Regions from separate parts of the Bradyrhizobium huanghuaihaiense genome, predicted to be linked through region 2. Evidence: predicted binding sites of a transcription regulator. Region 2 holds the regulator's gene; the other holds the start of a gene.
The links. The regulator HrcA, encoded in region 2, represses chaperone genes, less so after heat shock. The targets are predictions, from matches to a motif close to GTTAGCACTCNCNNNNNGNGAGTGCTAAC.
Positions count from the first base shown of each region.

Region 1: N2603_RS42600 (co-chaperone GroES) is a predicted target of HrcA. The motif match lies at 4,413-4,441, and genes of this name have one in related genera.

Region 1 is NZ_CP104172.1:9,124,521-9,132,500, forward strand. It holds gene N2603_RS42575 (amino acid ABC transporter permease) at 1-595, opposite strand, end outside; gene N2603_RS42580 (substrate-binding periplasmic protein) at 652-1,524, opposite strand; gene N2603_RS42585 (allantoinase PuuE) at 1,545-2,465, opposite strand; gene N2603_RS42590 (ureidoglycolate lyase) at 2,478-3,023, opposite strand; gene N2603_RS42595 (GntR family transcriptional regulator) at 3,193-3,927, opposite strand; gene N2603_RS42600 (co-chaperone GroES) at 4,481-4,795, shown strand; gene groL (chaperonin GroEL) at 4,844-6,496, shown strand; gene N2603_RS42610 (cytochrome P450) at 7,382-7,980, opposite strand, start outside.
Region 2 is NZ_CP104172.1:173,483-181,462, forward strand. It holds gene dnaK (molecular chaperone DnaK) at 1-1,084, opposite strand, end outside; gene N2603_RS00795 (hypothetical protein) at 1,478-2,419, shown strand; gene pncA (bifunctional nicotinamidase/pyrazinamidase) at 2,683-3,405, shown strand; gene grpE (nucleotide exchange factor GrpE) at 3,525-4,142, opposite strand; gene hrcA (heat-inducible transcriptional repressor HrcA) at 4,239-5,327, opposite strand; gene rph (ribonuclease PH) at 5,509-6,222, shown strand; gene rdgB (RdgB/HAM1 family non-canonical purine NTP pyrophosphatase) at 6,234-6,869, shown strand; gene hemW (radical SAM family heme chaperone HemW) at 6,856-7,980, shown strand, end outside.

The DNA of each region.
Region 1 (7,980 bases), 660 kb from region 2:
CCGCGGCGAGCGTCAGTGGCGAGGGATTTGCGACCATCGCAGTTACGCTCTGCGCCTGCCCCAGCGTCTCCGGCAACGACACCGCGGTGCCCAGCGCGGTGCCCTTGCTGATCGAGATCGCCCGGTTGGTCAGAAGCGGCACCGACAGCCGGAAGGCCTGGGGCAGGATGATCTGCAGCAACGTCCGAACCCGCCCAAACCCGAGAGCGCTCGCGGCATCCCACTGTCCGCGGGGCACCGCCATGATAGCCGACCAGAATATCTCACTGCTGAACGCCGACAGCACCATCGCCAGCGACAGCACCGTGGTCACGAAAGGCGAAAGGGTGAGCCCCACATACGGCAGGCCGAAATAGATGAACACGATGATGACGAGTTGCGGCAGCGTCCGCAGTACGTCCACGTAAACAACGATCAACGCATTCAATGGCCGCAGGTTGGCACAACGCAGCAGCGCCAGCAGCAGCCCCGTCGCGATGCCGAACACGATGATCAGCAGCGCGACGGCAACGGTCACCCGAAAGCCCGCCAGCACGTCCGGAAACGCGAGCGCGATGACCTTCGGGTTGAAATAGTACTCGAGAATACGGTCCATCGGCTGTCACCGTGTGGCGGCCGGACCGCTCTTGCGGCCCGGCTGTGGTGCCCCGGCTACGTCTTGCAGGCCGGAATGTGGGCGGCGGGTTCGAAGCCCTTGAAGCCGGGAGGCCCGTAGCCGAAATACACTGTCTCGATTGCCGAGCCGGCATCCGGAGCGGCCCCGTACCACTTCTCGTGCAGCTTGCGCAACCGCCCGTCGAGCTTCATGCATTCGATCACGTTCTCGACCTTGTTGCGATATTCGGCGTCCTCCAGACGGAACGCATAGGCAAAGTTGCGCCCGTTGAAGTCCTTGTAGCCAACCTTGATCGCCTTGTTCTGACTGGCGGCATACACGGTCGTGGGAATTTCGTTCAGCGCAGTGAATGCGCGCCGAGTCAGAACGGCCTGCACGCTGTCCGGAAAGGTGTCATAGCGCTGCACCTCGAATCCGTACTTCTCTGCATTCGCCGTTGCCCAGGTGTCCGAGATGGTGCCGCGGTTCACTGCCACCGCCTTGCCCTTGAGATCGTCAAAACTCTTCATCTCGTCGGCGGCGCGAACCAGAAACCCGTTTCCGGTCGTGAATAGCGGTTCGGTATAGAGCATCCGCTCGGAGCGTTCGGCGGTCAGATTCAGCGGGTTGACCAGGAATTCGACCCGCTTGGCAAACAAAGCCGCAAATAGCCCGGAGAAGTTGATATCCACGATCTCGACCTTCGGACGGCCAAGCTCTTTACTGATCTCGTTGATCAGATCCACACCGAAGCCTTCAGGACCGTTCGCGCCTCGCACCATCCACGGTGCGACACCGAAATCGGACGCGACAACCAGCGGCTTGTCGGACGGGTGATCTGCCTCCTGGGCATGAGCCTCGATCCAGCCCGCGGCCTGGACCCCGGCCACGAGCAGCGTGATTGCAAGAAGCTTCGATCGGAGCGTCATCGGTCGGGTCCTTCCATGGATCAAGACTTTCTGGGCTGTGCGGGATGGGTGGCAATCCAATGCCGGGCAATGTCGAGGCGTCGGCACACCCACACCGCGTCACGCGTGGCAACGTGGTCAAGAAAGCGGGCCAGGCCCGCAGCCCTGCCTGGATGGCCAACGATCCGGGTGTGGAGGCCGACAGACATCATCTTCGGCGCGGTCGCGCCTTCGGCATAGAGCATGTCGAAAGCGTCTTTCAGATAGACGAAGAAATCGTCGGCGGTCGTCATCGCGCCACGGATGAACTTGGCGTCGTTGTTGACAAGACCATAGGGGACGACCAGGTGGGGCTTTCCGACCACCGTGGTCCAGTACGGCAACTCGTCATTGTAGGCGTCGGAATCGTAGAGGAAGCCTCCCTCCTCGGCCACCAGCCGGCGGGTGTTCACTCCGGCGCCGTAGCGGCAATACCAACCGAGCGGTCGCTCGCCGGTCGTCCGGGCGAGGCTTGCCACTGTCCTGCGGATCCGCTCGCGCTCCTCGTCCTCGCCTAGATGTTGATGCCGCTCCCAGCGCCAGCCATGAGCGCACACATCGTATCCAAGCTCGCGGATCGCAGCGGCCGCCTCCGGATTGCGCTCCAGCGCGAGGGCACAGCCCATGACGGTGGCCGTCATGCCGCGCTCGGCGAGTAACCGGATCAACCGCCAGAAACCGACGCGGCTGCCATACTCGAACATGGATTCCGCAGCGAGATCGCGCCCTTCAAAGCCTCCCCCGCCACCCTCCGTCAGCGCCGCCTCGGTAACGCCGTCGCCATCGGCGAACGAAGCCTCCGATCCTTCCTCGTAATTGATGCAGATGTTGAGCGCGATGCGAGCGGCACCGGGCCATCTCGGATCCGGCGGATTGCGTCCATAGCCGACGAAATCGCGATCCTGGTCCGTTTGCGCGGTCATGACCATTACCCTCTACGAACTTGCCGAAGGCATAACGATGGTGACGGTGGCATCGAGACCGAAGAAAACGTCATCGTTCTGCTGGCCGGTCACGCCCATCGCCACCGCGAATTCCATCGGGGCGTCAAGCACCGTCATCGGATGATGCCACACATTGCGCGCGTAGGTAACGATCTGGTCGGGACCGGCGATGAATCCGCGCAGCGTCGCCAGGTCGGGACCGCCGTCGGGCGTCGCTGCGCAGACGATGGCGAGATAGCGCGCGGAACCGAGCGGCACGAAGGTCTGCGCCGAATAAGGATGCCGCTCCAGCGTGATCAGACGCAGCGGGAGCTTTCCGACCGCGGCCGCGCCGCTGATCCACAGCGAGAATGTTTGCGCCTCGTCCGCACGGTTCAGCATCGTCGGAAGGTAACGCCGTCGCTCACCGGTCGGGCGCGAGACAACGTCGCCGAAAGGACCAAAGGCCTCAACGGACAGCGGCTCGAGCGACACTATGTACGAAGGAGAATGGTTCATTGAAGCTCGGATACAGCCAACGATGCAGACGACACTCACCGGCCGGGGTAATACCAGTGGTATACCATTGGAGCTTAGAGGTACCGCCGTGTCAAGGGCGCGAGCCGTGACCTCTTCGCAGGGCAGCAATCGTGAATGAGGGGCCGGGACGGAATGCGGCGGAGCCCGAACAGCCCAGCACAGGTCGGCGACCTGACAGCAGCAGCGTTCAGCCGTGACTGTCGGGCAAGAAAATCCCGAACGTTTCCAACATCCCCTGCCGGACGTTGGTCAGATGCTGGATCATCGCCTGGCGCGCCACTACTGCGTCTCGCTTGATGATGGCATCGACGATCGCGAGATGTTCGCGACACGCGGGCAACAACCGCTCGGGACGGCGCTCCACATTGCACATCCTGATCTTGCGGCGGGTCTCTCCGATCAGTGTGGCGAGAGAGCGGTTGCCGCAGTGGCTCGCAATCTGGTCGTGAATCTCGTCATCCAGCGTCCAGTGCTTAGCTTTGGTGACCTCGGCGGTGGCCAGGATCTTCTCCAGGCTGGCCTTGATCGGTTGCAGCACATCAAGGCTGATACGCGTTGCAGCAAGCGAGGCCGCCTCGCTTTCCAGAATGAGGCGCAGATGAATCAACTCGAGGAGCTCGGCGATGCCGATGTTGCGCACGATCACCGAGCCATTCGAAAGCTGCTCCAGCCTGCCCTCGCCGAGCAGACGGCTGATCCCGGCACGTAGCGGCGTGCGCGACACCTTGAGGCGAAGCGCAAGCCGTCGCTCCTCGATGACCTCGCCCGGCATAAGCTGCCGCGATTCAATCAAGTCCAGAAGCTTCCGATAGGTCGTTTCAGTGACGTTACCATCCGACCGGAGGCGCTTCGGCGCCTCTGCCACAGCCATGCGCAGGACGTTTGTTGTGGATTTGGCCTTGCGCGCGGTCGACTTCGTCACGTTCATTCCTCGGGACACTGGTCTGGCAGATCGGTAGTCATGCAACTGCGGCTTGTCGAGGTGCTTCGCGTTCGCGGCTTATCCGGCACCGTAATGGGACACCGACTCTTGCCGCTGCACCGCGACAGGATGCTTCCGCCGGAATTGCTGCGCAAGAACCGTGCATATTTCTGAAATGAACGGCTTGCAAGGGTTAGGCAAGACGGCATCCGTGTGGGATACCGCTGGCATGTACAATCAGCCACAGGCAGCATGTCAGGTGAGTAAATTGGCACTGGGACCGTCCGCTCGCCAATTTTGCAGAGCATCAGTCACAGATAACCTTTGCTCGATTTCAGCCGTCCCCGGCATTCAGCGGGTCTTTCAGGCTGTAACAATGGCTTACCGCACGTGCTAACGGCCCGTATGTCCTTGGGTGCAGAAGTTTTCACAATCCTTCGCGGCGTTGTCTTGTATGCCGGCCAGGCCAGCTTATTTTCGGAGCGATTAGCACTCGCTGGCTTCGATTGCTATTTCATCCAAAATAAACGCAACTGAAAAATAGGAGGAGACCATGAAATTCCGTCCGCTTCACGACCGCGTCGTGGTCAAGCGCATCGACGCAGAAGAGAAGACCGCTGGCGGCATCATCATTCCCGACACTGCCAAGGAAAAGCCCTCCCAGGGCGAAATCGTCGCCGTCGGCCCCGGTGGGCGCGACGAGGCCGGCAAGCTGATCCCGATCGACCTGAAGGTCGGCGACCGCGTGCTGTTCGGCAAGTGGTCCGGCACCGAGGTCAAGATCGACGGCCAGGACCTCCTGATCATGAAGGAGAGCGACGTGATGGGCGTTCTCGAGGTCACCGAGTCCAAGAAGAAGGCGGCTTAAGAGCCCCTCTCCTCCCTCCAGTCAAACATCATCCAAGGAAGATTCCAGATGGCAGCCAAAGAAGTCAAATTCTCGGTTGAAGCGCGCGACAAGATGCTGCGCGGCGTCGACGTCCTCGCCAACGCGGTAAAGGTCACGCTCGGTCCGAAGGGCCGCAACGTCGTGCTCGACAAGTCGTTCGGCGCTCCCCGCATCACCAAGGACGGCGTCACCGTCGCCAAGGAGATCGAGCTCGACGACAAGTTCGAGAACATGGGCGCCCAGATGGTTCGCGAAGTCGCCTCCAAGTCCGCTGACGCGGCCGGCGATGGCACCACCACTGCGACCGTGCTGGCGGCTGCGATCGTCCGTGAAGGCGCCAAGTCAGTTGCCGCGGGCATGAATCCGATGGACCTGAAGCGCGGTATCGACATGGCTGTGGAAGCCGTGGTCGCCGACCTCGTCAAGAACTCCAAGAAGGTCACCTCGAACGAAGAGATCGCCCAGGTCGGCACGATCTCGGCCAACGGCGATGCGGAGATCGGCAAGTTCATCTCCGACGCCATGAAGAAGGTCGGCAACGAGGGTGTCATCACCGTTGAGGAAGCCAAGTCGCTCGAGACCGAACTCGAGGTTGTCGAGGGCATGCAGTTCGACCGCGGCTACATCTCGCCCTACTTCGTCACCAACGCCGAAAAGATGCGCGTTGAAATGGATGATGCATACGTCCTGATCAATGAGAAAAAGCTATCTCAATTGAATGAATTGCTTCCCTTGTTGGAAGCCGTGGTGCAGAGCGGTAAGCCGCTTATCATTATCGCCGAAGACGTCGAAGGCGAAGCGCTCGCGACCCTGGTCGTGAACCGCCTGCGCGGTGGCCTGAAGGTCGCGGCCGTCAAGGCTCCGGGCTTCGGCGATCGCCGCAAGGCCATGCTGCAGGACATCGCGATCCTGACCGGCGGCCAGGCGATCTCGGAGGACCTCGGCATCAAGCTCGAGAACGTTACGCTCAACATGCTCGGTCGCGCCAAGAAGGTGATGATCGACAAGGAGAACACCACAATCGTCAGCGGCGCCGGTAAGAAGGCCGACATCGAGGCGCGCGTGGCGCAAATCAAGGCGCAGATCGAGGAGACTACCTCGGACTACGATCGTGAGAAGCTCCAGGAGCGTCTCGCCAAGCTGGCGGGCGGCGTCGCGGTGATCCGCGTCGGCGGCGCGACCGAGGTCGAGGTGAAGGAGCGCAAGGACCGCGTTGATGACGCGATGCATGCGACCCGCGCGGCTGTCGAGGAAGGCATCCTGCCGGGCGGCGGCGTTGCGCTGCTCCGTGCTTCCGAGCATCTCAAGGGCATTCGCACCAAAAATGATGACCAGAAGACCGGCGTCGAGATCGTGCGCAAGGCGCTGTCGGCTCCCGCTCGCCAGATCGCGATCAACGCCGGCGAGGATGGCTCGGTTATCGTCGGCAAGATCCTCGAAAAGGATCAGTACGCCTACGGCTTCGATTCGCAGACCGGCGAATACGGCAATCTGGTCTCCAAGGGCATCATCGATCCGACCAAGGTGGTTCGTGTGGCAATCCAGAACGCGGCGTCCGTCGCAGCGCTCCTGATCACCACCGAAGCCATGGTGGCCGAAGTGCCAAAGAAGAACACCGGTGCGGGTAGCATGCCTCCGGGAGGCGGCGGCATGGGTGGTATGGGTGGTATGGACTTCTAAGTCCGACATTCAGAACTCAACAGAAGGCTCCGCAGCGATGCCGAGCCTTTGCTGATTTTCCCGGCAGTCAGCCGGGCTCCAACACTGGCGCACCGGGAACTATTCCGTCAGTTCAGCGAAGGCGCGCAATTCGGATCTGTTTTTGCCGCAGCGATAGCAGCAGACGTCGCCTGTTGCGATCGATGGAACCCTGCCCCTCCTGTTCTGCGACTTTTATCCGATTTTTACTTCACATCCCGGCCCGGCGTGTCATTGGGCCTGCAATATTGCCCCCTAAGCCGGGGGATCGGCGTCCAAAATTGCCCCCCTGTAGGTTGGTCTGTTGCGCTGTCTGCTTAGGCCGCACGTCGCGTCCCTATAGCTCTTCCCTACGAGGTCTCGAACCTCACGGATCCTCGCAAAAACGACCATCCACGGTGGAGCGTCAACGTTTATCGCGACCAGTACCGAGCTATGCGAAGCACGGGCGGAAACAGCTAATTTCCGGCACGAAGAAACAGCGAGAGGAAAGAACAAAGGCAGCCGGTTTGTCGGAATAGACACGACACGTCTGTCGGAATGACGACCGCTACCAACCTCCAAGCTATTGAAAAGCTTGGTGGGCGCACCAGGGCTCGAACCTGGGACCCGCTGATTAAGAGTCTCGTGCTGTCTAATACACATCAAGAACTTAGCTGTAAAAAATACCCGAGAGAGCGCTATATAGATCAACAGGCTACATCGGATCTGTAAATCGCCCGCGGCCGCCCTGGTTGACCGTCGAGGGCGCCGGCCAGCACGAGGAGTTTTGTGCACTGACGAGCGCGCAATCCGCCGTCCAATGCCTGTGGCGTCGCCCAGCAATACAGCAGCCGGTTCTTTCATGGCAACCGCCCCGGTCGGCGGTCAATTCGCAAAGGCGCAGTTCACTTTCATGTATTTCGGGCCGCCAAGAAAGTTGTTCTTCACCCAGATGGCCGGCTCGGTGAGTTCGACATGATTGATGCGGGTCGCGAACTCCTTCAGGAAATGTTTCATTTCCAGCCGGGCGAGCGCCAGCCCGATGCACACATGCGGGCCAAAGCCGAAGGCGATATGCTCGTTGCTTGATCTCTCAACATTGAACGCGTGTGGATTCTCGAAGACCTCTTCGTCCCGATTGGCGGACGGATAGATCATCAGGACCGACTGGCCGCGCTTTATCTGCCTGCCGCGAAGTTCGTAATCGTTCACGGCCACCCGAATAAAGCTTCGAACCGGGGATACATATCTCAGGATCTCTTCGATCGCCTTCGGCAGGAGGTTGGGGTTTGACCGAATCAATCTGTACTGGTCCGGGTTCACCGAAAGGGCGTGAATGCCTCCCGCAATTGCCCCTGCAGTCGTCTCGTGACCAGCGGCCGTAATCGAGACAAAGTAGGACAGCGCCTCATGGTCATTGATTGGCGCGCCATCGACTGTCGCATTTGCAATTTCGGAGGCGAGATCGCCGCGCGGATTCTTTC
Region 2 (7,980 bases):
GGTTGACGCCCTTGTGCGGCTCCTTGCCGAACAGCTGCTTCACGACTTCCTGGACCTTCGGCATGCGCGACATGCCGCCGACCAGCACCACTTCGCCGATCTCACCGGCAGTGACGCCGGCGTCCTTCAGGGCCTTGCGGCAGGGCTCGACGGTCTTCTGGATGAGGTCGTCGACCAGCGCCTCGAACTTGGCGCGGGTGAGCTTCATCGTCAGATGCTTCGGGCCGGTCTGGTCCGCGGTGATGAAGGGCAGGTTGATCTCGGTCTGCGTCGTCGACGACAGCTCGATCTTGGCCTTTTCAGCGGCTTCCTTCAGGCGCTGCAGCGCGAGCTTGTCGTTGCGCAGGTTGATGCCCTGCTCCTTCTGGAACTCGTCGGCGAGATAGCCGACCAGTCGCATGTCGAAATCTTCACCGCCGAGGAAGGTGTCGCCGTTGGTCGACTTCACCTCGAACACGCCGTCGCCGATTTCGAGAATGGAGATATCGAAGGTGCCGCCGCCGAGGTCGTACACGGCGATCGTGCCGGCCTTGGTCTTGTCGAGGCCATAGGCGAGCGCGGCCGCGGTCGGCTCGTTGATGATGCGCAGCACTTCAAGGCCCGCGATCTTGCCGGCGTCCTTGGTCGCCTGGCGCTGGGCGTCGTTGAAGTAGGCGGGAACGGTGATGACGGCCTGGTCGACCTTCTGGCCGAGATGGGCTTCCGCGGTCTCCTTCATCTTCTGCAGGATGAACGCCGAGACCTGCGAGGGCGAGTAGGTCTGGCCGTCGGCCTCGACCCAGGCGTCGCCGTTGGAAGCCTTCACGATCTTGTACGGAACGAGCTTCTTGTCCTTCTCGACCATCGGGTCGTCGTAGCGGCGGCCGATCAGGCGCTTCACTGCGAAGAACGTACGCTCGGGATTGGTAACGGCCTGGCGCTTGGCAGGCTGGCCGACGAGGCGCTCACCGTCGTCCGTCACGGCGACGATCGAAGGCGTCGTGCGCATGCCTTCGGAATTCTCGATAACTTTGGCGTTTTTGCCATCCATCACGGCGACGCACGAGTTCGTGGTGCCGAGGTCGATCCCAATGACCTTTCCCATGGTCCTGATATCCTTCTTTTTGCGGCAGGTTGGCTGGGCCCAGAAGGCACCCGAACCGAAACCCCCTAAGATCAAACATCCGCGATATTGCGATGATTGAGGCTCATATAGGAGGGGGGGAGGGGGCCGCAAGGACCGAAGCAACGTTTCGGCCGTGAAAACATTGGGTTTTAGGAGCTGATATCCGGGCTCAACCGCCCTTGCGGGTGAGGAAATATTAACAGGTGCGGAGATCCGCCACCCCCGCCGCGTGATCCGCCACACCCTGTTACGGCGGGGCCAAACCCGCTAAAAGGCGGGCCGGCCGACAGCCGCGCCAAGGCGGCTTCGCGCGACAATGCGGCCCGGTGGAAGACCATCGAACGGCCTCAATGTGAACCAATCAGAGTGCCCATGAAGCTGATCCGCCCCCTCGCCGCGCTCGCCTTTCTCATCGCCTCCGCGCTTCCGGCCCTGGCTGCCGACGCCGTCTTCCCGCCCGGCCTGCGCCTCGGCATGGTGCCGCTGGTCGGCCTCAGCACGGCAAAAACCTTTCCGGGCTTCGAGAGCGAGGACGGCAGCGTCAAGGTGCTGATCACCGAGCTGCCGCCGGCGGCCTATGGCGAGGTCGTGAGCGCCTTCAACTCCAATCCGGCCGGCGCTGGCGGCGTCAAGCAGGACAAGATCGAGAGTCCCGCGGGCCTTGCCTATTTCACCACCGAGAGCGGCAAGGCCGGCGAGACCCCGGTGAAGCGCTACTCGATGATCGTGCCGGGCGCCGGCTTCTCCGGCTATGTCGCGGTGCAGATCCCGGAGAATGCGACCAAGATCTATACCGACGAGGCGGTGCGGCAGATGTTTGCGAGCGCCACGACCCGCAAGCAGGTCTCGGCCGAAGAGCAGATCGCGCTGATGCCGTTCAAGATCACCGATCTCGCCGACTTCAAGGACATCCGCACGCTGGCGCCGGGCTCGAGCATCATCCTGGCCGACGGCAACGAGAGCGCAGGCTATGAGTCGAAGCCGTTCATGATCCTCGGCCTGATCGGCGCCACACCGCAAGCCGCCGACGATCGCGCTCGTTTCGCCCAGGAGGCCGCGCTGCAGATCCCCGGCGTGCGCGAATCCCGCGTCACCATGTCGGAGCCGATCCGCATCAACGGCCAGCAGGGTTTTGAGACCCGGATCGACGGCGTCAGCGGCAAGGACAAGACGCCGGTGACCGTGGTGCAGTGGATCCGCTTCTCGAGCGGCGGCGCCTCGCTGCGCATCATCGCCAGCGCCCCGCGCGACCAGTGGCAAGCCGCCTTCACCCGCTTCCGCGCCGTGCGCGACGGGATTCAGCCGAAGGGGTAGGCACGCTCGTCCAACAACCCCGGTGTCGTCCCGGCGAAGGCCGGGACCCATAACCACCGGGAGTAGTTGCAGGGCGAGCTGGTAACTCCGAGTCTTCGCAAAACTATTGTTGCGGCGTATGGGTCCCGGCCTTCGCCGGGACGACGACGCGTTGGCTGGCAGCCCAACCCCTCACCAATACCGGCTGCATTTTCGGGCTTCTGTTCGTATACGAACGGAACTAGGCTTCCCTCCCGTTGGATCATCCTGGAGGGAGACGAACGATGCTGGATCGGCGACAAATCCTCGCGGCGCTTGGAACGACGGCGCTGGCAACCCTCGCGCCAACCGCGCTGCCTGCAGCGGCATCGATCAAGCCGGACGATGCGTCCGCGCTGCTCGTGATCGACGTGCAGAACTGCTTCCTCCCCGGCGGCAGTCTCGCGGTGAAGGAAGGCGAGCAGGTGGTGCCCGTCATCAACAGAATCGCAAAAGCATTTTCGAACGTGGTGATGACGCAGGACTGGCACACGCCCGGCCACGTGTCGTTTGCGTCAGTCCACTCCGGCAAGAAGCCGTTCGAGACCATCGATCTTCCTTACGGCAAGCAGGTGCTGTGGCCGGACCATTGCGTGCAGGGCACCGATGGTGCGGCGCTATCGAAGGACCTGTCGATCCCGCACGCCGAGCTCATCATCCGCAAGGGCTTTCACAAGGACGTCGACAGCTACTCGGCCTTCCTCGAAGCCGACGGCAAGACCTCGACGGGTCTCGCCGGCTACCTGAAGGGCCGCAAGATCAAGCGCGTCTTCGTCGCTGGCCTTGCGACGGATTTCTGCGTCGCCTGGACCGCGCTGGACGCGCGCAAGGCCGGCTTCGAGGTCTATGTGGTGGAAGACGCCTGCCGCGGCATCGACACCCAGGGCTCGCTGGCAAAGGCCTGGGCCGACATGGCCAAGGCCGGCGTGAAGCGGATTCAGTCGAGCGATATTGCGGTGAGCGCGTAGGTGCCAATCAGTCATTCCGGGGCGATGCGCAGCATCGAACTCCGGTGCGCAATTGCGCACCTGAGAACCTCGAGATTCCGGGTTCGGCTCTGCGAGCCGCCCCGGAATGACGTCAACACTCAGTTCGTCGCGCCGCTCGACTCGTTGTTGTTCGCCGCAGGCGCGGCCTTCGCGCCGCCCTTGGCGACACCGACGAGGGCCGGGCGCAGCACGCGGTCGCCGATGGTGTAGCCGGCCTGCATGATCTGCACCACGGTGCCCGACGGCACCGACGCATCAGGCACCTCGTACATCGCCTGGTGGAAGTTCGGGTCGAACTTCTGGCCCAGCGGATCGAGCTTCTTCACGCCGTGCTTTTCCAGCGCGTTGAGCAGCGAGCGCTCGGTGAGCTCGACGCCCTCGATCAGCGAGATCAGGCCGGGATCGGCGGTGGCACGGGCCTCGGCCGGAACGGCATCGAGCGCGCGCTGGAGATTGTCGGCGATGTCGAGCACGTCGCGGGCAAAACCGGTGATGCCGTAGAGGCGGGCGTCAGCGACCTCCTTGGTGGTGCGCTTGCGCAAATTCTCCATCTCGGCCAGCGTCCGCAGCATGCGGTCACGCGCCTCGGCGGCTTCCTTCTGCAACATTTCGACCGAGCCGGGCTCGGGATCGTCGGGCATGATGTAGGGTTTTGACACCACGGGCTCGCCGGTCGCTGCAGTCGTGTCTTCGGGTTGCCGGTCTTGCTCGGTCATCGGCTCTAATCTCGAACTCGTTTCCAGGGATTGTTGGCCCGGATATCGTGCCTAAGCGCGCGAAAATCAAGCGCCCGTGATCGGCGCAAATGCCGGTCAGCCCCCCAGAAGCCGGCTGACGATGCGGGCGGCATAGTCCACGGTCGGGATCACGCGGGCGTAATTCAGCCGCGTCGGCCCGATCACGCCCAAAACACCGACGATGTGGCCGGCGGCATCCCGATACGGCGAGATGATGGTGGAGGAGCCCGACAGGGAAAACAGCTTGTTCTCCGAACCGATGAAGATGCGCACGCCTTCGGCGGTCTCGGCGCGGCCGAGCAGGTCGATCACGCCGCGCTTGGTCTCGAGATCGTCGAACAACAGGCGCACCCGCTCCAGATCCTCCAGCGCGTGCAGATCTTCCAGCAGATTGGCGTGGCCGCGGACGATGAGCTGGCGGTCCTCGCTCTCGCCGCCCGACCAGCTGGCGATACCGGCCGAGATCACTTTCTGTGTCAGCTGATCGAGCTCGGCGCGGGCTTGTCCGAGCGCGGTTTCGAGCTCGAGCCGCGCCTCGGCCAGGGTTCGGCCGCGAATCCGGGCATTGAGGAAATTGCCGGCTTCGGTGATCGCGGACGATGGAACTCCCGGCGGCAGCGTCAGCACGCGGTTTTCGACCTGGCCGTCCTCGCCGACCAGGATCACCAGCGCTTTTTCCGGTTCCAGGCGGACGAATTCGATGTGCTTGAGCCGGGCATTGGATTTCGGCGTCAAAACCACCGCCGCGGCGCGGGTCAGGCCCGACAGCCGCGTCAGCGCCTGGTCCAGCGCCGCCTCGACCGACTGGGCCTGGCCGACCGTGGCAAGCTGGCTCTGGATCGACTGCCGTTCGGCCTCGGTGAGATCGCCGACCTGCATCAGGGCGTCGACGAAGAAGCGCAGCCCGAGTTCCGTCGGCAACCGGCCCGCCGAGGTGTGCGGGGCATAGATCAGGCCGAGCTGTTCCAGGTCCGCCATGACGTTGCGGACCGAGGCCGGCGACAGCGGCATGGCGATCAGGCGGGAAATGTTGCGCGAGCCGACCGGCTCGCCGGTCGCGAGATAGCTTTCGACAATTTGACGAAAGATGTCGCGGGAACGCTCGTTGAGTTGGGCGAGGCCTGCGCGCGGCGCGATCAGATGGATCGGATCGTGATGGGCCACAGACGGTAACTCCTCTCAGATGCTCATAATTTGTCCATCCGGGACGGTTCTGACAAGCGTGGCGTTTGCGGGGTGGAAAACCGGGGGCGTATAAGCGCCGATCTTCCCCCTTGCCGCATACCCTCACCCCCCCTACAAGCACCGCGAACAGCCCTTTTCCGAGAGTTTTGGAGGATTTCCCATGCGGCCAAGCCGCCGTGCGCCCGACGAATTGCGCCCCGTGACGCTGGAGCGCGGCGTGGTCAAATATGCGGAAGGCTCGTGCCTGGTGAAATTCGGCGACACCCATGTGCTGGTCACCGCTACGCTGGAAGACCGCCTGCCGCCGTGGCTGAAGGGCCAGGGCCGCGGCTGGGTCACCGCCGAATACGGCATGCTGCCGCGCGCGACCTCCGAACGCACCCGCCGCGAGGCCTCGGCCGGCAAGCAGAGCGGCCGCACGGTCGAGATCCAGCGCCTGATCGGGCGCTCGCTTCGCACCATCGTCGACCTCGAAGCGCTCGGCGAGCGCCAGATCACGGTCGATTGCGACGTGCTCCAGGCCGACGGCGGCACGCGCACGGCCTCGATCACCGGCGCCTGGGTCGCGCTCGCCGACTGCATCAGCTGGATGAAGGCGCGCAACATGATCAAGGCCAACGTGATGCGCGACAACGTCGCCGCGATCTCCTGCGGCATCTACAACGGCACGCCGGTGCTCGACCTCGACTATGCCGAGGATTCGGAAGCCCAGACCGACGCCAATTTCGTCATGACCGGCGATGGCCGCATCATCGAGGTGCAGGGCACCGCCGAACGCGAGCCGTTCACGGAAGCCGAGTTCCTGGCGCTGATGGCGCTGGCGCGCAAGGGCGTCGCGCGTCTCGTGGACTTGCAGAAACTGGCTGTCGCGTAGTCAATAGGCCCATGCACCGCCGAATCACCGGAAAGCTCGTCATCGCCACCCACAATCCCGGCAAGCTCGCCGAGATGAAGGAGCTGCTTGCGCCGTACGGGATCGAGGCGGTGTCGGCCGGTGAGCTCGGCCTGGACGAGCCCGAGGAGACCGGCAACGACTTCCGCAGCAATGCCACGATCAAGGCGATCGCGGCCGCGCGCGCGACCAAGCTTCCGTCTTTCGCCGACGATTCCGGTATCGTCGTCGAAGCGCTCGACGGCGCACCCGGAATCTACAGCGCGCGCTGGGCCGGTCCGACCAAGGATTTCAACGCCGCGATGGCGCAGATTGAGCGGCTGCTGCAGGAACGGGGCGCGACCACGCCTGCGAAGCGCAGCGCGCATTTCGTCTCCGCGCTCTGCGTGGCCTGGCCCGACGATCATCTCGAAGAGGTCGAGGCGCGCGTCGACGGCACGCTGGTGTGGCCGCCGCGCGGCACCGCCGGGTTTGGTTACGACCCGATGTTCCTGCCTGATGGTCATGCGCGCACCTTCGGCGAGATGGAAAGCATCGAGAAGCACGGCCTGCCGCCGCTCGGCCTCGGCCTGTCGCATCGCGCCCGCGCCTTCGTGAAACTGGCGGAGATCTGCCTTGAGCCGCGCTAAGGAAGCTTTTGGCGTCTACGTGCACTGGCCGTTCTGCCTGTCGAAGTGCCCGTATTGCGACTTCAACAGCCATGTTCGCCACGCCGCGATCGACGAGGCGCGCTTTGCTTCGGCCTTCGCGCGCGAGATCGCAACGACCGCCGAGCGCGCGCCCGGCCGCGAGGTCACCTCGATCTTTCTCGGCGGCGGCACGCCGTCGCTGATGCAGCCTTCAACCGTCGGCGCGGTGCTCGATGCCATCGGCAAGCACTGGACCGTCGCACGCGATGTCGAGGTGACGCTGGAAGCGAATCCGACCAGTGTCGAAGCCACGCGCTTTGCCGGCTATCGCTCAGCCGGCGTCAACCGCGTCTCGCTCGGCGTGCAGGCGCTCGACGATGCCTCGCTGAAGGCGCTGGGCCGCATGCACAGCGCGCGCGAGGCGCTCGATGCCGTCGCCATCGCGCGCCGCTCGTTCGACCGCTATTCGTTCGACCTGATCTACGCCCGCCCCGACCAGACGCCGGCGATGTGGGCCGACGAGCTGCGTCTGGCGATCAGTGAAGCGGCCGAACATCTGTCGCTCTATCAATTGACGATCGAGGAAGGCACGCCGTTCTTCGGCCTGCACCAGGCCGGCAAATTGAAGACGCCGGACGAAGCCGTCTCGCGCGCGCTCTACGACGTCACGCAGGAGACCTGCGACAAGCTCGGGCTACCCGCCTACGAGATCTCCAACCACGCGCGACGCGGCGCCGAGTGCCGGCACAATCTGGTCTACTGGCGCGGCGAGGAATATGCCGGCATCGGCCCCGGCGCGCATGGCCGCCTCGACATCGACGGCGTGCGCCATGCCACCGCCACCGAGAAGCGTCCCGAGGCCTGGCTGATGCGCGTCGAGACCAACGGCCACGGCGTCGTCACCGACGATCTCCTCAACAGCGAGGAGCGCGCCGACGAATTCTTGCTGATGGGATTGCGCCTCGCCGAAGGCATCGACCCCGAGCGCTACAAGGCACTCTCGGGCCGCCCGCTCGACCCCAAGCGCATCGCGTTGTTGCGCGAAGAGGGCGCGATCACGGTCGATACGACGGGACGGTTGCGCGTGACGAGCAGCGGATTCCCGGTGCTG